Regions from separate parts of the Planococcus sp. BI3 genome, predicted to be linked through region 2. Evidence: riboswitches for the same ligand, from Rfam matches in the RefSeq annotation. Region 2 holds a riboswitch; the other holds the start of a gene.

Region 1 (11,648 bases), 1.1 Mb from region 2:
TTTGCACTTCTGGGTCTGTCCTGCTGCAGTGTCCAGCCTCCGGTTGGACGAGCGCGTACGCTTTTCGAAAAAAATACTAATGAGGTGAACTTATTTATGGAAAGATTACAGAAAGTACTTGCACATGCAGGCGTGGCATCACGACGTAAATCGGAACAATTGATTTTGGACGGCAAAGTAAGAGTCAATGGAAAAACGGTCAAAGAATTGGGAGTAAAAGTTTCAAGCACGGACAAGATCGAAGTGGAAGGCGTTCAGCTGGAAAAAGAGCAGAAAGTCTATTATTTATTGTATAAGCCACGCGGTGTTATTTCGGCTGTTTCTGATGATAAAAACCGGAAAGTAGTTACAGACTTTTTTACAGACATTGAAAAACGGATCTATCCGGTAGGGCGTCTGGATTACGATACATCTGGTCTGTTGATCATGACAAATGACGGGGAATTCGCGAATATGCTGACGCACCCGAAATTTGAAATTGACAAAACCTATATAGCCCGCTTAAAAGGCATTCCGGAAAGAGACGATTTAAAAAAATTGGAACGCGGCATTAAACTTGAAGATGGAATGACAGCTCCTGCAAGAGTGAAACTTCTATCTGGAGATAAAAAAACAGGCAAAGCCATTGTCCAGATCACCATCCATGAAGGAAGAAACCGCCAAGTCCGAAGAATGTTCGAAGCAATTGGTTATCCGGTCCAGAAATTGAGCCGTGAACAATTTGCTTTTCTGACATTGCATGGCTTGAATGCAGGCGAATCACGGGAGCTGACTGCGCATGAAGTCAAATTATTACGCGTCCTGGCTGAAACGGGCAAGCGCGTCTAACGTTCACAAACACTTCAAAACTCCAGCCTTGTGACTGTTTAAACTTTGTTATAATTAAGCTTGCATAATATCCCTCGAAGGAGGATCAGGTATGGATGAACGAGCAGTTCCACAAAAGAATAGTAAAAAGAAAAAAAGGGTGGTAATGAGAACTGTTATTTTGGCGCTTTTGGTAGCCGCAGTCGGTTACACGATCTACAACAGCGCGACAGCGGAAGAGGTCAGCCTGCTTGAAGTTGGTGACAAGGCGCCTGATTTTACACTGGTGGACCTTGAAGGCAATGACCATAAATTATCGGATTATGAAGGCCAAGGAGTCTTTTTGAATTTCTGGGGAACATGGTGTAAACCGTGCGCGAAAGAAATGCCAGCCATGGACCGGCAGTACGAAGCCTTTTCAAACGAAGGTGTTCAAGTGCTCGCAATAAACATCGCTCAATCAGATTTTGAAGTTCAATCGTTCGCTGATCAATATGGCTTGTCTTTTCCAGTAGTGATCGACAAAACAAAAAGCGTGATGACAGCTTACAGCATCAGGCCATTGCCGACCACGGTGCTTGTGAATCCGGAAGGAAACATTCAACGCATCATTACAGGCGAAATGACGGAGCAGGATATTGAAGGGTTTATGGAAGAAATCAAACCTGAATAAGGAGATTTTTTGGATGGAAAATTTACAATGTCAATGTGGTCATACGAATCCGCCCGGTACGAAGCTCTGTGAATCGTGCGGGCGGTCTTTGACTGAAAAAGAGCAAAACAGCAAATTGGTGGATATGCGCTATGAAGGAACAGCCAGACGTTCCCAAACGTATAACAAATCCATCATCGACAAAATCTGGAACTTCTTTTCAAGCGTGAAAGTGGGCGTCAGTATTATTGTTGTCTTGCTGGTGGCAGCAGCTATCGGTACGATCCTGCCACAGCAGGCTTTTGTTCCAGCGACTACAGAAGCCACGATCAAGGATTATTATGCAGACACTTATGGCAGCATTGGCCGTGTCTATCATGCCCTTGGTTTCCATGACTTATACAGCTCTTTTTGGTTTATCGCATTGGTTGGGATGTTGGCGATTTCGTTGGTGATTGCCAGCTTAGACCGCTTTGTCCCTCTTTATAAATCGTTGAAAAATCAACGGGTGCTGCGCCATCCAAGCTTTATGGATAAACAGCGGATCTATGGGGAAGGTGCCGGAGCAGAAGATACGCTTCAAAAAGCTGAGACGAAATTGAAAGAATTGAAATACAAGGTCCGTACGGATAAAAATGGGCTTTTGGCTGAAAAAGGACGTTTTTCCAGATGGGGTCCTTATGTTAATCACATCGGTCTGATCATCTTCTTGTTCGGCGTCATGCTGCGCATGATTCCAGGGTTCTATATAGATGAAAGCCTTTGGCTGCGTGAAGGCGAAACCAGAGCCATTCCTGAAGTGCCGGGCTATTATCTGGAAAGCAAGAACTTCGAGCTGGAAAATTACTCAGGTGAAGGCGAAGAAGAAGTGTTCGGCGAAGCTCTGGATCGTGTCGGTACGGTAGCGAAAAATTACCAGACAGACGTCGTGCTGTATCAGAAACCGGAAGATGCATTGCCGGGTGATGAGGACAGCCAGGAGGTTGTAAAAGAATTTCCGATCCGCGTCAATCAGCCCTTGAAATTTGATGGCTATGCCGTCTACCAAATGGATTATAAATTGGATGAATTAAAAGCGATGAAGTTCGCTTTGACCAATAAAGAAACGGAAGAATCGCTTGGTGAACTGACCATTGATTTGATCGATCCGAAAGACAGCTATGAACTTGAAAATGGTTCAACTGTGGAATTGCTCGGCTATTATCCGGATTTTTCAGGATTTGAAGACGGAGAACCGCAAACCGCTACACCGTTGCCGAATAATCCTGGATTCCTGGTGAAACTGACGACTCCTGAAACACCTGAAGGGGAAACAAGTTTTATTACCATTCAAAATACGGTAGAGCCTTTAGGTGAAAATGACTTTAAACTAGCTTTCCAGAGTGTAGAAACACGTGATGTTTCAGGCCTTACAGTTCGGAAAGACAGCACGTTGCCGATTCTCGGCCTTGGCGGTTTAATCTTCATGATCGGTGTAGCGCAAGGGATGTACTTTAACCATCGCCGGTTCTGGATTCAGCAGAAAGCGGATGGCACGATCTTACTTGCTGGACATACCAATAAAAACTGGTTCGGCTTGAAGAAAGATCTTGATCAAGTTGTTGAATATGCATCATTGCCCGCTTACACAGATCAGCAGGATGAAATCGATAAAGCAGAGAAAGCGGAAAAGGAAGGTGAAGCATTGTCATGAATTTAGCCGATTTAAGTTCAAATCTACTCTATGTGGCCTTTATTGCTTACCTGATTGCGACATTTGTATTCGGTGGAGCAGTCAAAGGCAATAAAGAAGGCACATACAACTCAGAAAAACGGTGGGGCAGAGTTGCCATCACCATCACCCTGATCGGTTTTGCCGCCAATCTTGGTTATTTCTTTACAAGATGGGGCGCGACCGGACATGCACCACTCAGCAATATGTTCGAATTCACGACTGCTTTCGGCATGACTTTAGTCGGAGGATTCATTATTTTATATTTCCTGTACAAAACGGCGGTTCTTGGCATGATCGTATTGCCTGTCGCTTTATTGATCATCGCATTTGCGAGCATGTTCCCAAGCGAAGTCAGCCCACTTATTCCGGCGCTTCAAACCAACTGGTTGGCGATTCATGTCAGCACAGTAGTTATTGCTGAAGGAATTCTCGCCATCAGCGCTGCGGCAGGTTTGATTTACCTGCTGAAAGTTGTAGACCTTACAAAAAAATCCAAGCAGCGTTTTTGGTTGGAAGCCATCATGTATTCATTGGTATTAGTGGTTGGCTTTGTTGCAGTGAGCTCGTTCTTCTCTCTGACGAACTATGAAGCAGAATTCACCTATGTAGATAAAGAAGATAAAGAAGCTGCGATCACTTATGCCATGCCGCCTATTTTTGGCATGAATGAGTATGTGGCTTTAACGGATGACGCGATGACGCCACTTATCGAAACGCCTGCACTTGTCCATGCAGGAAAACTATCTACAGTTACCTGGTCTATTCTTGTGGGGACAATCATTTACTGGTTGATCCGCTTGATTTTCAGAAAGCGCATCGCAGCATTACTGAAACCATTCGTCAAAAATGTCAATCTGCAATTGATGGATGAAATCGGTTATCGTGCGATTATTATCGGGTTTCCGATCTTCACATTGGGTGCATTGATTTTCGCTATGATTTGGGCACAAATCGCCTGGTCCCGTTTCTGGGGCTGGGACCCGAAAGAAGTATGGGCATTGATCACTTGGTTATTCTATGCCGCTTACCTGCATTTGCGTTTGGGCAAAGGCTGGCAAGGTGAGAAATCCGCATGGCTAGCAGTTCTAGGCTTTATCATTATCATGTTCAATCTGGTTGCTGTTAACTTAATAATCGCCGGATTGCATTCTTACGCATAAAGAGAAATTTCATTTAAATGGGCCTTTTCCGGCAACGGAAAAGGCTTTTATTATTGTCCGTACTCCAGTCCGTCGGCGAATCAGCTCGCAAGGCGACAGAAAGTTTCGTTTTTAACTGGGCTTTTACATTGAGTGCTTGCGCTTTTCTTTATTTTTGACAATATTATCGGTACAATGAAACATAACAGAAGAAAGTTGGAGGGGTTAGTATGTCCGAAGAGATTACGATATTGGTAGTGGATGACGAGGAGCGGATTCGGCGATTGCTGAAAATGTATCTGGAGCGTGAAGGTTATTTAGTGGAAGAAGCGGAAAATGGCGTCCAGGCATTGGAGATGGCGATGGAAAAAGATTATCATTGCATCCTGCTGGATCTGATGATGCCTGAAAAAGATGGCGTCGAGATGGCTACAGAACTTCGCGAAACGAAAATGACTCCAATTATCATGCTTACCGCCAAAGGGGAAGAAGCCAACCGTGTAGAAGGCTTTGAATCTGGAGCGGATGATTATATTGTTAAACCGTTCAGCCCAAGAGAAGTGGTGCTGCGTGTTAAAGCGATTTTACGCCGTTCGTCGGCTTATTCTCCAATCTCCAATTCAACCGTCTCTAAGGACCTAGTAGTCTTTCCGCATCTGACGATTGACCATGATGCCCACCGTGTCACAGCTGACGGTGTAGAAGTGAATTTAACTCCGAAAGAATACGAATTATTATACTTTCTGGCGAAAGCACCGGATAAGGTGTTTGATCGGGAGCATTTGCTGAAAGAAGTTTGGCATTATGACTTTTTCGGTGATTTGCGGACAGTCGATACGCATGTCAAACGTTTACGTGAAAAATTAAACCGCGTGTCGGAATCTGCAGCGAAGATGATTGTCACTGTATGGGGCGTAGGTTATAAATTTGAGGTCGGAAATGAATAGAATATGGAATAGTGTCGTCGGGAAGCTGTGGATTACGATCCTGCTTCTCGTTTCTTTTGTCCTTTTTATCGTGACGGTTCTGCTTCTGGAGTTTCTTGGAAACTACCATAGTGAAACAGTGGAAGAAGCATTGAACAGTGAAGCGAATATGATTGCGAATATTTTTAATGACCACGAGGAAGTGGCCAGTTCGCTGGGGATTATTGAAGATGTTATAGGTCCGGAAACCAACGCGGTTATCGCTGAAGAGCCTTATGACAGCAGTTATTATATTCATGATGGCATCAATGGTGACCAAACGCGTGAAAAGATATTAAATGAAGCTTCTTTTCAAAAGGTCTTCGAAACAAGCGAAACCGTAATGAAGGAGATGCTGCTGCCTTCATTGACCGAACAGAACCGCCTGGAGTCTTACATTGTTTTGGCAAGTCCGCTTCAGACAGGCGAAGAACAGCATGGCGTCGTCTTTATCTATCAATCATTGGAAGTGATGGACCGGACCGCAGAGCGGACAACCAATATTGTTTTCCTGTCAGCGTTCATCGCTCTTTTACTGACCACATTTTTTGCCTTCTTTTTGTCCTCACGAATCACGTCGCCGCTCCGGAAAATACGGGAAGGCGCATTTGAATTGGCAAAAGGCAATTTCGATTCCAAAGTCAGTGCAACTTCCAGTGACGAGATTGGCCAATTGGCTACGGCATTCAATCAGATGGGCCGCCAATTAAAGCATCATGTCGAAGTGATCAATCAGGAAAAAGAACAGCTATCCAGCATTTTGACATCGATGGCAGATGCGGTCATCACCTTTAACCAGGATAAAACCATTCTCTTAAGTAATCCACCGGCAGAGAAGCTGCTGCAGCAATGGGTCTTTAAGAACGGTTCTACGGAAGCGCAGCCGATGCCGCCGGAAATGCTTCATATGCTTGATCACGTACTGGTCTTTGAAGAGGAGATTGAGGAAGAGTTGGAGATTGAAGGTGCGTACTATGCCATCAATTTCAGTCCTTTATACAGTGGTGAATCCATTCGGGGAGCTGTCGCTGTTGTGCACAACATGACGGAACAACACCGCCTGGAGAAGCTGAGAGAAGATTTTATCGCCAATATCTCTCACGAACTTCGGACGCCGATTGCTATGCTCCAAGGCTATAGTGAAGCGATTCTCGATGATGTCGGTGCAACAGAAGAAGAGCGCCGTGAAATGACCAAAATCATCTACGAAGAATCACAGCGGATGGGTCGCCTGGTCACTGATCTGTTGAACCTGGCGCGAATGGAATCGGGGCATATGCGGCTTTATAAAGAAATTGTGCAATTAAATGGTGCCATCGAACGGATGACACTTAAATTTTTGCAGATTGCCAAAGAAAATGATGTCCAGCTGTCATTTGAAACCAGCATCGATGATTGGGCCGCCAGCGAAATTGATCAGGATCGAATTGAGCAAGTTATGACCAATTTGATCGATAATGCAATTCGCCATACACATGGAGGAGGGCAAGTGGTCGTTCGTGTCGAACAACAACAAGAGTATGCAAAAATATCGATAAATGATAATGGAGTAGGCATTTCAGAAAAAGATCTGGAATTTGTTTTTGAACGCTTCTATAAAGCGGATAAGGCCAGAACGCTTGGCAAAGGCGGAACGGGTCTTGGGCTGGCGATTGCCAGTAATATCATTCAAGCGCATGAAGGCAAGATCTATGCAGAGAGTATTGTAGGACAAGGAACTTCATTTGTCTTTTTACTGCCTTTGAAGAATATGTAACTTTCTAAAGACAAAGACGACTAATCCTAAGAACGGGGGGAGTATATTGAATGACTCCGTTTTCCATCGGCTTTACGAAGAGTATCACCAGGATGTCTTTCAGTTCTTGATATACCTGGTGAAAAACAGGCACCTGTCGGAAGATTTGATGCATGAAGTATATATTCGTGTTTTTCGTGCTTATGACCGTTTTGAGGGGAAAAGTTCCGAGAAAACATGGCTTTTTTCGATTGCCAAAAACGTGGCGATCGATCATTTCCGAAAAGCGGCAGTGCGCCAAAAGCATTCGATGGAGTTTTTTGATTGGGAAACGCAGCAATTGGTTTCGTCTGACCGGATTCCTGAAGAAGTATCATTATTGAATGAGGATAAAATTCTTTTGTATAAAACATTGGACACCTGTACGGGAGACCAGAAGATGGTCATCATTATGCGGTTCTTCCAAGACTTGTCGATAGCGGAGACAGCAGATGTTCTGGGTTGGACTGAAGGCAAAGTAAAGACCACTCAGCATCGCGCAATCAAATCCTTGCGTGAAAAATTAATAGCTAAGGAAGGGGGAGATGAAGATGCCGAATAGCAAATGGACCGATGAAACCATCGAAGATTTGTTAAAGGATTTCCCCGCTATAAAAGATAACCGGCCAAAAGAAGAAGTTTATAATCGTCTGGCCCAAAAAGAAAAGGTTCAAAAACGTCCGAAAAGATGGCTGCCTTTGCTGGTGGCTGCATTGGCGTTCATAACGATCGGCATACTGGTAGCTGCCATCCTTAGCCAAAATGGGATGGATACCGCTCAAAATCCGGAAAATTCGAGCGATTCAACAGCGACTACAGTTGAAGAAAATGCCCAAGAAGAAGCTGAAGGTGGAGAATCCGGAACCGGAGAGCCTGGTCAATACTCCACAGCTCAAGTGGATATTCCGCTGCGGACAGCGGTTTATGAAGAAACTATTGGTGATCAGACATTGATGACCATTGGGCTGACCGAAAATGCTTTTGTGGTACCTGTGTCTTTCTTGATTCCCAATGAACAGGTGGCAGCTGCATTTGGAGGTGACACTCCGACCTCGCTTGATCTCTATCAAGAATATGCTGGGAAAATTGATGAAACGCTGCTTGGTTTTGATGAATACCATCCGTATATTGGATCCTTGGAACCAACGGCGACGGGTATTCGCCACCTGCTGCCGCAAGATCATCAATATGATCTGGCTTCTGCCAGTATCGGAGTTTATTTTAATACTCTGTCTGAGACATTTTCTGATGTCCCTGAAATTGAAGTAGCCAATGAAGATGGTTCAGCTGCAGAGTTTTCCGAAATCGGTCCTGTGGAGCCAATTGTTCCGGTGCAGGAAAACATTGCTTACTATTCCTTTGAATCTTCAAGTGGTGAAGTTTACCTTGTGCCCGGATATGATATGCCGTTTGCTTCAGTGAGCGACGCAATTGGAGCACTTGCAGAAAGCCCGAACGATTTTTACAGAGCCACAGTTCCGCAAAATGCAGATATTAAAGTGTCGGAGACGGATGGCCTTGTCCAAGTTGAATTTCAGAATTCCTTCGATTTGAACTCACTGGACACTCTGGAGGCAGTTCGAATGATTGAAAGCTTTGCGTTGACAGCTGACGCATTCGGCAAAAGAGTAGAAGTGGAAGGGCTGCAAACAGAAACCTGGAATGGTTTCGACTTCAGCCAGCCGTTGCCAATTCCGGTGGAACCTAATCTTCTGGTATGGCCGGTACAATAAGGAAAAGAGCGTTGTAAACAAATTTGTTTACAATGCTCTTTCTTTATACTAAGATTAGGGCATAACAAAATATCGATTCATCTTCGGGGCAGGGTGCAATTCCCTACCGGCGGTAATTGAACTCTGTTCATAAGCCCGCGAGCCGTAAAACGCAGGATTTGGTGAGACTCCAAAGCCGACAGTATAGTCTGGATGGGAGAAGGTGAAGGTGCGGACGTTTGTCGTTTACATGTAGACGGAACGCTTATTAAGTGTGCCTTTTCTCCCTTAAGTGCTTGTTGCTTAAGGGTTTTTATATGTAAAAGCGGGGTCCAAGCCTTTCTTCTGGTGAATCACGACAAGGAGAGAGGAATATGAAGAACAAGAAGTTGCAAACGATGATCGTTATTGGGATGTTGAGTAGTATTTCGTTTATTTTGATGCTATTCAACTTTCCGCTACCCGCTTTACCTGCTTTTTTGAAAGTGGACTTCAGTGATGTTCCGGCATTAATCGCAGCCGTTACAATGGGCCCGGTAGCAGGGATTTTAGTGGCATTCTTTAAAAATGTATTGGATTGGCTGTTTGCAGGAAGTCCAACAGGGGTTCCGGTTGGCCACATGGCAAATTTCGTGACAAGCATGTTATTCATTTTGCCGGTTTATTTTATCTATCACAAAGCAGCAACTAAAAAGGGTATGGCTTTCGGCTTAGCAGTCGGGACATTATCTATGGCAATCGGCATGAGCATTTTAAATTACTTCGTTTTCTTGCCGATGTACACGTATTTCCTTAACATGCCAGCTGAAACAGGCAGTATCCTGTTCGGCACCATCGTTCTGGGAATCCTACCGTTCAACTTAATCAAAGGCCTGCTCTTGACTGCAATCGTCCTGCTGATGTTCAGCAGCATGCACACGTGGATCGAAAAGCAGCGTTCCTATTATTTATCATAAAAAAGAAAAGCGTAAGCGCCCGTGTAGCTCTGCCGGGCATAAGGCGGACCAGCAGAGTGGCGCTCTTTGCCACGGCGCTGGGTTGGCTTATGACCCAAAGAGCTGGGCGCTGGAGTCTGGACAAAGAAAAGCGTAAGCGCCCGTGTAGCTCTGCCGGGCATAAGACGCTCTGGCGAAGCGGCATGTTTTCAGCCGCACAGCCAGAGTGGCTTATGACCCAAAGAGCTGGGCGCTGGAGTCTGGACAAAGAAAAGCGTAAGCAGCCGTTAAGCCCCGACAAGCGCTGGAAGCCTTACCGGTAATGGCGCTCTTTGCCACGGCGCTGGGTTGACTTATGACCCAAAGAGCTGGGCGCTGAAGTCTGGACAAAGAAAAGCGTAAGCAGCCGTTAAGCTGTGACAAGCGCTTTACATCAAAACAAAAAAGAAGGCGTTCAGCAGTGATAAACTGCCGAACGCCTTTTCTATTTGGATCAGTCTTCGTATTTTAAAGGGTCGCCTTCAAAAGATGAATCTGCAACTTTGATGGAATCTGTTGGACATCCTTCAAATGCATCTTCCATATCTTCCTCGAGTTCGTCTGGAACTTGTTCTGTCCCCATGTTATTATCTAAAATAACAAAAGCGATTCCTTCGTCATCGTAATCATAAATATCAGGTGCAGCGGCACCACAAGCACCACAAGCGATACAAGTATCCTTGTCGACAATGGTATACTTAGCCATATTGTTTTCCTCTCCTTTATCTCCGAACAAGTTCAGTTATGCTATCGTATTTATTCTAAAGGTGTTTGAGGAGTTTTTCAACCCAAAACCGCTAGGGGGCGCAAGCTTGTTATTTACCGAACTCATTTTAGCTATTATGAAGGCCGTCAATCGGCAACGTACCGTCTCTTCTCCCTATCATTTGATAAAAGGGAAGAAGTCCGGACAAACGATACAGGATATCGGCTATTTCGGCCTGTATCCTTATTTTGGCGTGTTGCCGAAACTTGATAAGAAAGCCTATGACCATGCGGTTCAGCACTTGTTTTCACAAGCTTATCTGTTGGCTAATGACCAAGTAGTCGATTTATCCGAAAAAGCCTTGGATTTGGACATTGCAGCCTCTCCGTTGAATGGCTGGAAATACCGCGGCAATGAGAATCTTTTTTTTAGCCGATTGTCACTAATTGTACAAACTTTATCTCATATTAGCCAGCAGGAAAAAACTTTTGATCCGATTGTCAGCAACGAAGAAATACAGAGCTGGGTAAAAAGCTATTTAAACCGGATACAGTTTCGCAATCTGGCAGTAGCCCAAAGGTTTACCGAAGAGCTTGTAGCTTCATTAACCGATACCGATATTTCTGAAACCCATAAAATGATACTAATGGAGCGTCTAACAGGTTTTGGATTGAGTGGGTTGACATGGCAGCAAATTGCAGCTTCCAAAAACCTCACCGTCATGGATGTTCAATTGATGGCTGTTGAAGCTCTGCACGGCTGGATGGCGGTAATTGAGCAGGCCAAACCCCCGCTCTTGATGGGTCTCATGGAAGGCATCATTCAGCAATCCTCATTGACAGAAACCGCCCAGCGTACAGAAAAACTGTTCGAGAGGGGATTTTCTTTAGAGCAGATCGCTTCTCTTCGCCAATTGAAAACCAGCACCATCGAAGATCATTTCGTGGAGCTGGCGATGAATGATCCTTATTTTAATTACACGCAGTTTGTAGATGCGGGATTATATGAAGCGATCATTGCTGAAAGCCGTCGCCGGAAAACAAAGAGATTGCGTGAAATCAAAGAGCATTTGCCGGAAGCCAGTTATTTTCAAATCCGCTTGGCTCTGGCGATTAGGGAGGAACAAGGATGAATCTGGATGAATTATTATATTCTGCCTACGGTTTTACTTCATTTCGTCCGGGACAGCGGGAAATCATTGAACG
Region 2 (11,648 bases):
CGTGGCCAAAAGGAGCTGGAGCAATTGCTGCATCATGTTGAACTCAATGTTTCAAATTTAGCGGAAGCCAAATCATTTTACAGCGAGCTGTTGCCGCCGCTAGGGTATGCCTTGTTTCAGGAATGGGAGAAAGGCTTCAGCTACAAGTCGGGCCTTACGTATATCGTGTTTGTACAAACTGAGGAAAAATTCCGGGAGATTCCATATCACCGGAAACAAACCGGATTGAACCATTTGGCATTTCAGGCGGTTTCGCGCGTGCAAGTGGACGAGATGGCTGAAAAAATGAGACAATGGGGAGCGCAAGTCTGTATGAAGACCTCCATCCTTATGCAGGTGGTCCAAATTATTATGCGGTTTTCCTTGAGGGGCCTGATCGCTTGAAAATTGAAATCACAGCACCAGGTGAAGTGGGCGTCCATGCATAAGGAAAGGATGGAGCGTTTTTCGCTGTGCCACAAAGTAAAAGATGAGGGGCTTTACAACCCGTTAGACTGAATCAAAATCGAATAGAGGTTAATTTTTATGAAGAAACTCGCAGTATTTATACTGCTCGTGCTAGTGGTATGGGGTGGAGTTTGGAGCAGCAATAAGTGGATACAAACCACTGAATATACGGTAGCATCCGAGGAGTTGCCGGAAGCTTTTGATGGATCGAGAATAGTTCAGGTATCTGATCTGCATAATGCGACTTTCGGTAGAAATCAATCGTCGTTGATCGAAAAGGTGGAGGCGGCTGAACCCGACGCCATCTTTTTGACTGGAGATCTTGTGGACAGCAACCGTTATGATTTGGATGCTAGTTTGGTGCTGGTGGATGCGCTTGTAGAGATGAGTCATGTGTATTACGTGACAGGGAATCATGAGGTGGCTTCCAATAAGGTGGAAGAGATTACAGATGCTTTGAATGCACGTGGAGTCACGGTTCTGGCGGATGATTCGGTCCAATGGGAAAAAGACGGGGAGTCCATCCAGATTGCGGGAATCGATGATCCATTGATGGAGCCCGATATCCATGAGGATGAAGCCACTCGGCATAGCCTCGACCGTGCACAACTGACGGACGATTTCACATTGTTGCTGGCGCATCGTCCGGAATACCTGTCCACCTATGCAGAAGACGGTGTAGATGTTGTTTTTTCAGGCCATGCACATGGCGGACAGATCCGTATTCCGGGTATTGGCGGCTTGATTGCCCCGGGGCAAGGGTGGTTTCCGAAAGTGACAGAGGGGATCTTCGAAAAAGATAAATCGAAGATGGTCGTCAGCCGCGGACTTGGCAACAGTACTTTTCCTGTACGTATCTTTAACCTGCCGGAAATTGTTGTCGTGACACTGGAAAAGGGATAAGGCAACTGAGGAAAAGCGATTTATTGCAGGCAATTTCCGGTCTATACAATTGCCGCCTATCCAGTTTTTGGATTCAACGGTAGTTGATTACTTCAGCCAGTGAACGCAAACAAGGAGGCTGCTTAAGTTGATTAAGAAAAAGGAAGTTTCATTGCATCGTTATTCCTCTAAAGTGTCGATTGATTATGATTTGCCGCCAGTTCAACTCGAGTTTACCCGGTTGCCCAAAGAAATTGTGGAAAAAGATGCTAAAGATCCATTAAAGCATTTCATCATCATCAAAGCGCGCGGAGAAGATGCCGGTTTTTTCGAATTGGATGAATCGGAGGACCGGAAGAAATACTCGGACAATCCGAAAGCTTTGCTGTTGAGGGGATTTTCCGTCAATCCGAAATACCAGGGCAGAGGAATTGCAACAGGTTCAATCTATGCATTGCCGGAATTTATGGAAACAGAATTTCCAGATTTTGATGAAGTCGTGCTCGGCGTCAATGCCCGCAACATACCGGCTCAGCGCCTGTATCAAAAAGCAGGGTTTAAAGACACGGGCAGACGGATTATGCGCTCTAAAGGCGAGCAATACGTCATGTCCCTGTATACCAATAAAGCCAAGTGACAGCAGAAATGCAGCCGCTTGGCTTTTTTTGCATTTATTCGAAGTAAAGGTGCTTATGCAGGCTGCAGCCTGGATTGAACGGTGAAGAACAGCTTGGGCACTTTGATGCACAGGCTAAATAGTCGTCAATAGACAGTTCATGTCCGCAAGTCCCGCATAAAACCGCTTTTTCATGGAAACGGCCTTTTGGCCAAACCTGATGTGTTCCGCAGCCGGCAGCTCTATGGCATTCGAAGCATGGGAAATATTCCTGGCAGCAAAAAAACTTGATGGCGATGCGGTCAATGGGTGAATGATAATGGGCACAACGTGTTTCGGCGTCTACGCCGATGCCTTTCACTGGGTGGTGATGGGCCATACGGATCTTCCTTTCTGAAACGGGAATAGAACGCATAAATGGAATCATGGCGATTTTCTTGCCATCTGCCTACAGGCGTTTGATCTGATGTGTTGGCGAAGAAGCGGGCTGGACTGCAGCAGGACGCAAGCTCGATAAAAATAATCAGTTGGAATTTATGGGGTTCAGTTTCTTTCTATGCTACTATGAAAGGGACGAAACTACGAATCTAATTCTTCGGGGCAAGGTGAAATTCCTTACCGGCGGTGAGCAGGAAACTGCAAGTCCGTGACCCGTTTGGGCGAATGCAGGCATAGGCCACTATGCGGTGCACGCCCAAACGGTGGAGCTGGTGAAATTCCGGCACCGACAGTTACAGTCTGGATGGGAGAAGAATCTAGAGATCGGTTTCGTTATGTGCCTCTTCTTTTCAATGAGTTGAAATTGAAAGGAGGAATTTGTATGACCAAACACTTTTTTCAGGGACCAGTCTCTGAAATTGCAAGGCGACCGTCTTTAATCCTGCTCCTTTCCTTCGTGGAAAAAGAGCTTTTTCAAGGTATGAAAAATTGCTGGACAACCAGCCATCTTGACAAAGAAGCAGGGCACATGCACAGAGTAACCTTCAGAATATTCCTTTCCCCACCACCCATACGCCCCATGGTGGAAAACACCCAATTACCCGTAAGACCCCAATTGAATAGGCTTTTTCGGCCCGAACGGAGGAGTGTGCCGATATGTTTACAGGCATAGTTGAAGAAGTCGGACACGTTGCGTCAGTCCGTACTAAACCTCAGGCCATGGAATTGACGATTTCCTGTGCACTGATCCTAGAGGACATCAAGCGCGGAGACAGCATTTCCATTAACGGAGTTTGTTTGACTGTCTCTACATTCAATTCACACACGTTTACAGTCGATGTCATTCCGGAAACGGTCAAGTCTTCGACGATGAGCGGATTGAAAGCAGGCGGACGCGTAAATTTAGAGCGTGCAATGCCAGCCAACGGCCGTTTCGGCGGCCATTTTGTCAGTGGCCATACAGATGGCGTCGGCGTTATCCGTTCAGTGAAAAAAGAGGCGAATGCTGTGACCAAGACAATTGAGCTGGATTCCCAGCTGATGAAGTATATGATGCTGAAAGGTTCAATCGCAGTCGATGGCACTTCATTGACGATTTTTGCGCTTGGCCATAATACGGTGACCATTTCCTTGATTCCAACTACACAGGAAGATTCGCTGTTAGGCGAAAAAGGCATTGGCGAAAAGGTCAATATCGAATGTGATCTGTTGGCGAAATACACCGAACGTGTTCAAACAGCAGAACCAAAAATCAGCAGAAGCTGGCTGGCGGAAAACGGATTTTAAAAGGAGGCGCTGAAGAGATGTTCTACACCGTAGAAGAAGCCGTTGCAGATTTGAAAAATGGCAAAGCCATCATCGTCATCGATGATGAAGATAGAGAAAACGAAGGCGATTTTATCGCGTTGGCAGAGTTTGCTTCACCTGAGATCGTCAACTTGATGGCGACTGAAGGAAGAGGGCTGATCTGTGTGCCGATTGCCCAGTCAATCGCTCAAAGCTTGCAGATTGGTTTAATGACCGACCACAATACGGATGAATTCGGCACGGCTTTCACCATCAGTATTGACCATAAGGATACGACGACAGGAATCAGTGCTTTTGAACGTTCGCACACGATCACCAGTTTGGTGAAGGCGGATGCAAAGGCAACAGACTTTAAACGTCCAGGGCATATTTTCCCGTTGATTGCGAAAGATGGAGGAGTACTTGATCGTACGGGACATACCGAAGCGGCTGTCGATTTGGCGAAGCTTGCGGGATCATCTCCTGCAGGGGTCATATGCGAAATCATGAACCCTGATGGCACAATGGCACGGGTGGACGATTTGCTGAAAGTGGCGGAGCGTCTCGGCCTCGGTATTCTTACAATCAAAGACCTGGTATCCTACCAGCTAAAAAATCAAAACACGACAGCCTATTAATCTACCAGAGGAGATGGAACTGAATGACTGTACATTTTGAAGGATATTTAAACGGTGAAGGACTGCGGATCGGCATAGTTGTCGGACGTTTCAACGAATTTATCACGAGTAAATTGCTTGGGGGCGCAGAAGATGCTTTGAAGCGCCATGGCGTTGGAGCAGACGATGTCTCTATTGCCTGGGTGCCAGGTGCTTTTGAAATTCCCCTTGTTGCCAAAAAAATGGCGATGAGCGGAAACTATGATGCGATCATCACGTTAGGAACAGTCATCAGAGGCGCAACTCCACATTTCGACTTTGTCTGCAGCGAAGTCGCGAAAGGCGTATCAAGAGCCAGTGACCAAGCCAATATTCCGGTCATTTTCGGCGTCTTGACGACAGACTCGATTGAACAGGCTATCGAACGCGCAGGAACAAAATCCGGCAACAAAGGCTGGGAATCAGCAGCTGGAGCCATCGAAATGGCGAACCTTATGAAAAAATTATAATACATGGCTCCTGAGCTTTTGCTCAGGGGTTTTTTTGAGGTTAAAAAATGGGTTTTGGGGAATGGAATGTATAAGAGCATTGGGTCTGTCGAATCATGGATAGCCTGCCAATAGAGAAAAAAGCGAACTTATTTTTACGGATCTGTCGTATGCACCTGTATGGAATGATGTTTGGATTAGGGGGAGAATTATGGACAAGACAATCTATTTAATCAGGCACTGCCAAGCAACCGGGCAGGAACCGGATGCAGAATTGACTCTGACGGGACACAAGCAGGCACAGGAATTAGCGGAGTTTTTGCAGGGGCAGCAAGTGATTCATTTTATCTCCAGTCCTTTTACACGCGCTATCCAATCGATCGAACCGGCAGCCGACCAGCTGGATTTGCCGATTGAAATTGATGACCGCTTGGCAGAACGCGTTTTGAGTTCTGAAGATTTACCAGACTGGATGGAAAAGTTGGAGGAATCTTTTGGAGATGCAGATTTAAAACTTGCTGGAGGCGAATCGGGAAAAGAAGCAACTGCCCGCGCACTGGAAGTTTTAAATGAAATGAAGGACAGAACCGCAGCGGTGACTCATGGAAACTTACTCGGATTATTGCTGAAGCACATGGACTCAAGCTATGGATTTTCGGAGTGGAGAAAGCTGACGAATCCGGACGTCTATGAAGTAACTATAAAACAAGGGACTCCTTCTGTGACGCGTATTTGGAGCTGATTCCATAAAGGGGAATACAGATCTGCCGGTTTTGGAAGTGGGCGCGTGACTGTCCGTAAAGCTAGGGGAAAGAGCCGGCAGCTTTTAACGTGCTGCCGGCCTGCAGCGTCCGCCTTTGCTGCACCTAGTTTGATAGGCCAATTATTCAAGTGTATTTCCTTCATTTGGAATCGGCTTGTTTTTTAGCATGCCCGCTAGATGATAAGTATTGTAGGCAAGCCGCTGAATAGCTGATTTTGTGAATTCGTTGTCTCGGCCGGCATCCATATAGGAGTCACCAGGCCCTGCTTCTCCGACCCAGTAGGCATCCACATTCGGCGGGATGACAAAACCGATATGGGACAGGCCGTACAGAATGGAAGCGGCTGAGTGTTTGGCCCCATCTTCATTTCCAGTTACCACGGCACCGCCGACTTTATTATAGAAAATGGATTGTCCTTTGTCATTGGTGACGCTGCTGCTGCCGTACAGGCGTTCGATGGCTTGCGTGGCCAATGAACTTTTTTCTCCCAGCCAGATGGGTGTACCGATAATGACAATGTCTGCAGCCAGTACTTTATCAAGAATCTGCGGCCATTCATCTCTCTCGCCCATGTCTTCCTGGACGCCATAAGCTATGGCGTAATCAGCCAAACGAACAATTTCAGATTCGACACCCAATTGATTATAGTGGAATTGAACATCATTGATGAAGCCTTCTGTATGAGAAGGTTCTTTCGATTTTTTTAGTGAAGTGTTTAAAAATACTGCTTTTAATGTTTGCATAGTATCGCTCCTTTTGAGTAGTCAGTCTAACTCTCCTATTCCCTTTTGCAACTGATTTATGCAACCCCCAATTCGGGTGTTCGTCTGTAGAAAAGAGGTGTTTTAAATGAAAAAAAAAGAGGCGATCCCCTATGTACTGGTGTTTCTGCTGTTATTAATCAAAGTAGCTGCTTTCCGCATGCTTACCTTTGATGCAACATCAATTTTGCATATCGCATTGGTTGAATTTCCGATGTGGGCTTTCTTCCTGTCGGTTGTTTTGATTATGGCTAAAAAACAGGTATGGCGAGCGGTCTGGTTATTCAATTTGCTGATTTCTGTCGTCTTTTTTATAGTTACACTTTACATTCGCTATTATTCTACAATTCCTTCTTATTATGATTTGCAGCAACTGACGCAGACTGGTTCTGTCAGCAATACCATCACGATGCTGGCGACTCCTTGGGACTTCCTGTTTTTCCTGGACGCTGTTTTAGTGGTGTTCATTGCGCGCCGTTGGAGAAAGCCTGAAAAGTCAGCGGCCATGAAATATGTGGCTGTCGGCATGTCTGCAATTTGTGCGGTCACCATTGTTCATGCGCTTCAGAAACCAATTATTGACGTTTCCTATTTCGCAAAAGAAAATGGCTTCCTGCAATCTCAACTAGCCCAATTGTATAGCCGCTCGACTGAGACTGCTCACGCCTCTTCAAGCAAACTATCGGCAAAAGAACTGGAAGAACTTAAAGGCAATAAGTACGTGGAAGTCAACGAACACGAAGGTTTTGGAGTTGCCGAAGGCCGCCACTTGTTCGTTATTCAAGTGGAATCTCTGCAGAATTTTGTCATTGGGAAAAATTTGAATGGACAGGAAATCACTCCGAATCTTAATAATCTTTTGGATGAAAGTGCTTATTTTTCAAACGTCTTTCAGCAGGTAGGAGCGGGGACCACTTCTGATGCCGAATGGATGGTCAATACAGGTTTATATCCACAGGGAATGATTCCCACAGCCAATAGCCTGACCGGTAAAGAAGCACCTTCGTTGGCACGGACGTTGAAGAAGCAAGGCTATGGCTCTGCCACTTACCACGCTGATGACGTGACGTATTGGAACCGGGACGTCCTTTATCCGGTTCTTGGCTATGAAGAGATTTTCTCGATTGAGGAGATTCCGAATATCAAACAAGTTGGTTTTGGACCAGCCGATGAAGTGCTGTTTGATTTTGCAGCGAACGAACTGCCCCGTCAGCTCGAGGAATATGAACGCATCTACGCCAATATCGTCACAGTCACCAGCCATACACCATTTGAAATGCCGGAATCCATGCAGTATTTAGAGTTGCCTGCTGAATACGACGGCATGTACATTGGTAATTATCTGCAATCCATCCGCTATGCAGACGAACAGATCGGCTTGTTCATCCAGGAATTGAAAAAACAAGGGATTTATGATGAATCTTTGATTGCTATTTTCGGAGACCATTCGGGTATGCATGGCACCCTGGTTACCGAAGAAGACCAGCAATTACTGACTGGCTTTTTGGGGCATGACTATTCATTGAAAGATCAGTACACCATTCCACTGATTTTCACAGGCGGAAATCTTTTTGAAGAAACCGAACTGACGCGTCTGGGAGGCCAGACGGATATTATGCCAACTTTGCTGGCTTTGCTTGGAGTTGAGCATGATGAGCCGATGATGGGCCATAACCTGTTCCAGTACAAAAAGAATCTTTTGGGCATGCGCTATTATTTGCCGGGAGGCTCTTATGTCCAGTCGGAACAATTTTATAAAGCGCCGGGAGCGAAACTGCCGGAAGTCCTGTACGATTTGAAAACCATGGAAGAACGCGGGAAAAACAGTGAGGCCAAAAAGCATATTGATGATACAGAAACTTTGATGAATTACGCAGATAGTTTATTGAAAGGCTATATCAAGGAATAATTTCCTCAGTCAAGAGGAAGCCGTTATAATAGACAGTAAGCTAGGAATAAGGGGGAAAAGCTCTATGGTAAAAGAATTTGAAAAAGAAGTCATGCAGGCAATGGACAAGATGTTTGAAAACGAAATGAAAAAAGTCAATGATGCACTCGATCAGGAACTGTTGATTTCGTTGATCGGTGAAGTGAATGCCGGCAAGTCTTCTACCGTCAACAAAATCATCGGAGAAGATATTGCCAGCACCAATCCAATGCCGGGGGAAACGGTCAGTGTGGATCCCTATAATATCCGCGGCCTGGAAAACATCAAATTCATGGACACACCTGGATTAAATGATCCAAATGATGAAAACCCTAAAAAAACGCTGGAATTTGTCCAGAAATCTGATGTTGTGCTGTTTTTCCTGAATGCTGCAGGCACAGTATTTTCGGAAAGTGAAAAAGAGAAGTTTCAAGAAATTGAAAAACACAATAAAGATATCCTGATTGTCTTGAATAAAATCGATGCGGCAGAAAATATTCCGTCCATCGTCCAATTTGTCCAAGAGCACACAGGGCACAAATACAAAGTCATTCCAATTTCTTCAAAAACCGAAGAAAATTTGGAAACCCTAAAGAAGGAAATTCTTTTTTTGCTCGAAAAGAAGGGTAAGGACCTGCTCTTCGCCAAAAGTATGAAAGAAAAATCTTCTGCTGCCACACGCTGGATTATCGGTGCCGGCGTTTCAGCAGGTATCATCGGTGCTTCACCCATCCCAGGTTCGGATGTATTGCCGCTGACCACCCTGCAGGTTGCGTTGATCATTAAATTATCGAACCTCTATGACAAGCCCTTAACCAAAAAAGCAGCGAAAGACATGATTGTCATCACTGCGACACAAACAATCGGCCACACCATTTACCGCCAGGCGCTGAAGTTTATTCCCGGAGCAGGATCCATCATCGGTGGAACTGTAGCTTCGTCCATGACATTGGCACTTGGCTATGGCGTAAAGTATGCTTATGAAAATAATATCGCCATCGACTACGATATGATCGGCGACTTGTTCGAAAAGCTGAAAAAACGTGAGAAAAAAGCTTAAAAGCTGCTGAGCCGCCCTTCCCTGATGGAAGGGCGGTTTCAATTTGCTTGCGTCTTTCGGATTTGTCATTTACCTTTAGAAGAAAGATAGGCGGAGGTGCGGGATGAAGATATTGGTTGTGGAAGATAACCCTAGCGTCAGTTCCATGCTTGAATTGTTCTTCTCGAAAGAAGGCATCCAAGGTGATTTTGCAGCAGATGGGCTGGAAGGCTATCAGAAGTACAAAGATGGCAACTACGATTTGTTGATCTTGGACTGGATGCTTCCGGGAATGGACGGCATCGCACTATGCCGCAAAATCCGAGAAGAAGGAAATGCGGTCCCAATCATCATGCTGACAGCAAAAGACAGCGAGTCAGACCAGGTCATCGGATTTGAAATGGGGGCGGATGATTATGTGACAAAACCGTTCAGCCCATTAACCCTAATGGCACGCATCAAAGCGGTTACGAGGCGTACCCAAAAGGCGGAACCTGTATCGGACCTCATCCAAACCGCCCATTTCACCGTCAATAAGGAAACGCGGGATATTCTGAAGGATGGACAGGAAGTCGACAGCCTGACGCCCAAGGAATTCGATCTGCTGGTGTTCTTCCTGCAACACCCGAAGCAGGTGTTCAACCGGGAACAATTATTGGAGCAGGTATGGGGCTATCAGTTTTATGGTGATGAACGGACAGTAGACGTACACATCAAACGCCTGCGCAAGAAAATCAATGGCGGGGACAAGCTGTTCCATACGGTATGGGGAGTTGGCTATAAATTTGAAGAACACGCGAATTAAGTATTTCTATCAGCTGATTGCCAGCCATATGAGCATCCTGCTGATCGCTTTTTTGATTTTAAGTATTTTATTCGTCCGTTACGTGGATGATTTTGCCTATGGTGAGAAAGCCGAAGAACTCGAAAATTATGGGGAGCGGATTATTGCTGAATTGGAGCGGGCGCGTCCAGGGACCAATCTGCAGGCCTATGTTTCGATTCTTGAGGCGCAGAACATCAGCTTCATCGTCTTTGACCAGCAAAGCCGAATTTTGTATCCGGTGTCCGGTTCGTTTCCTCCAGTGGAACTGACGCGGGAAGAGTGGAATGTCATTGAGCAGGGAGAAACCCTTGTCGTCAACCGTGACGTGGAGCGATTCAATATTACGGTGACATTTGTGGCCATGCCATATTTTGAAAATGACCAATTGGCTGGCGGCGTATTGCTTGCCTCGCCAGTCAGCGGCGTCAGCGAAATGATTGCCGAGTTGAATAAAACTTTGATCACGACGGTTTTGATTGCTTTGGCGATTGCCCTCCTTCTCAGCCTATGGCTATCGAAATTGCATGTCAGCCGAATTCAACGGATGCGAAAAGCGACCTCCATGATCAGTGAAGGCCATTATGACGTCAATCTGCCCGAGTCGAATTTTGATGAGTTTGGGGACTTGGCACATGACTTTAACAAGATGGCCGCCAAACTCCAGCAATCAAACGTGGAAATCGACCGCCTTGAAAACCGCCGTCGCCAGTTTATGGCGGATGTCTCACATGAAATGCGGACCCCTTTGACGACGATTGCCGGTATCATTGAAGGGTTGCGAAACAACATGATCGAAGAAGACCAGAGAGAAAAAGGCATCCGCCTGGCGAGCGAGGAAACAAAACGGCTCATGCGCCTGGTCAATGAAAATTTGGATTATGAAAAAATCAGATCCAATCAAGTGGAGCTGACAAAAGAGGAAATCGAAGCAGATGAGCTTTTGGAAATCATTCAGGAACAGCTGTATCTGCAGGCAAAAGAGAAAGGCGATTCAATCGCCATCCATACCAATCCGGGCGATGTCATCTACGGGGATATGGACCGCTTGATTCAAATTCTGATGAATATCGTCAAGAATGCGATTCAGTTTACTGAAAACGGCCTTATTTCACTGACCACCCATTCGGAAGCCGATTACATGGTGATTACAGTGGAAGATGATGGAGCGGGGATTGATGTCGGAGAAATCGATTTGATCTGGCGCCGTTTTTATAAAGCGGATTTATCGCGTGGAAGCGGCCAATTTGGATTGGGCCTGTCGATCGTCAAGCAATTGGTGACGCTGCACGACGGAGAAATTCGTGTGGAAAGCGAAAAAGGGCAAGGGACGAAATTCATCATTCGCCTGCCGCATAAAAAATGACCTGGAAGAAACAATTCCAGGTTTTTTTATTTGTTAAAACTCTGGTCATAGTTTATTCATAACTGCTTGATAAGCTATGTATATCGACTTAGGGAAAGAGGGAATATACGTGAAAAAACTTTTATATATCGGAATCGGCGTACTAGCGGCAACAGCTATTTTTATGATGGTGGCATTTTCAGGAGACGAGACA

Evidence for each region. Region 2 has a riboswitch for FMN ahead of ribE (riboflavin synthase). Riboswitches for the same ligand answer to the same signal wherever they lie in the genome.
Region 1: it holds a riboswitch for FMN, as region 2 does, so the genes downstream of both, AC1MEO_RS01670 (ECF transporter S component) here and ribE (riboflavin synthase) in region 2, are expected to answer to the same signal.

What each region holds. Positions count from the first base shown of each region.
Region 1 covers NZ_CM155266.1:325,645-337,292, forward strand. The annotation lists gene AC1MEO_RS01630 (pseudouridine synthase) at 97-828, shown strand; gene resA (thiol-disulfide oxidoreductase ResA) at 920-1,480, shown strand; gene AC1MEO_RS01640 (cytochrome c biogenesis ResB family protein) at 1,494-3,152, shown strand; gene ccsB (c-type cytochrome biogenesis protein CcsB) at 3,149-4,333, shown strand; gene AC1MEO_RS01650 (response regulator transcription factor) at 4,543-5,259, shown strand; gene AC1MEO_RS01655 (ATP-binding protein) at 5,252-7,033, shown strand; gene sigX (RNA polymerase sigma factor SigX) at 7,080-7,613, shown strand; gene AC1MEO_RS01665 (hypothetical protein) at 7,603-8,784, shown strand; FMN riboswitch at 8,860-8,992, shown strand; gene AC1MEO_RS01670 (ECF transporter S component) at 9,138-9,719, shown strand; gene AC1MEO_RS01675 (ferredoxin) at 10,192-10,443, opposite strand; gene AC1MEO_RS01680 (YpbB family protein) at 10,550-11,575, shown strand; gene AC1MEO_RS01685 (RecQ family ATP-dependent DNA helicase) at 11,572-11,648, shown strand, end outside.
Region 2 covers NZ_CM155266.1:3,163,294-3,174,941, forward strand. The annotation lists partial or broken gene AC1MEO_RS15860 (VOC family protein) at 25-428, shown strand; gene AC1MEO_RS15865 (metallophosphoesterase) at 526-1,350, shown strand; gene AC1MEO_RS15870 (GNAT family N-acetyltransferase) at 1,478-1,966, shown strand; gene AC1MEO_RS15875 (CHY zinc finger protein) at 2,001-2,324, opposite strand; FMN riboswitch at 2,533-2,703, shown strand; gene ribE (riboflavin synthase) at 3,041-3,670, shown strand; partial or broken gene ribB (3,4-dihydroxy-2-butanone-4-phosphate synthase) at 3,688-4,290, shown strand; gene ribH (6,7-dimethyl-8-ribityllumazine synthase) at 4,332-4,796, shown strand; gene AC1MEO_RS15895 (histidine phosphatase family protein) at 4,987-5,517, shown strand; gene AC1MEO_RS15900 (flavodoxin family protein) at 5,659-6,282, opposite strand; gene AC1MEO_RS15905 (LTA synthase family protein) at 6,389-8,209, shown strand; gene AC1MEO_RS15910 (YcjF family protein) at 8,274-9,287, shown strand; gene AC1MEO_RS15915 (response regulator transcription factor) at 9,391-10,071, shown strand; gene AC1MEO_RS15920 (ATP-binding protein) at 10,052-11,455, shown strand; gene AC1MEO_RS15925 (peptidylprolyl isomerase) at 11,565-11,648, shown strand, end outside.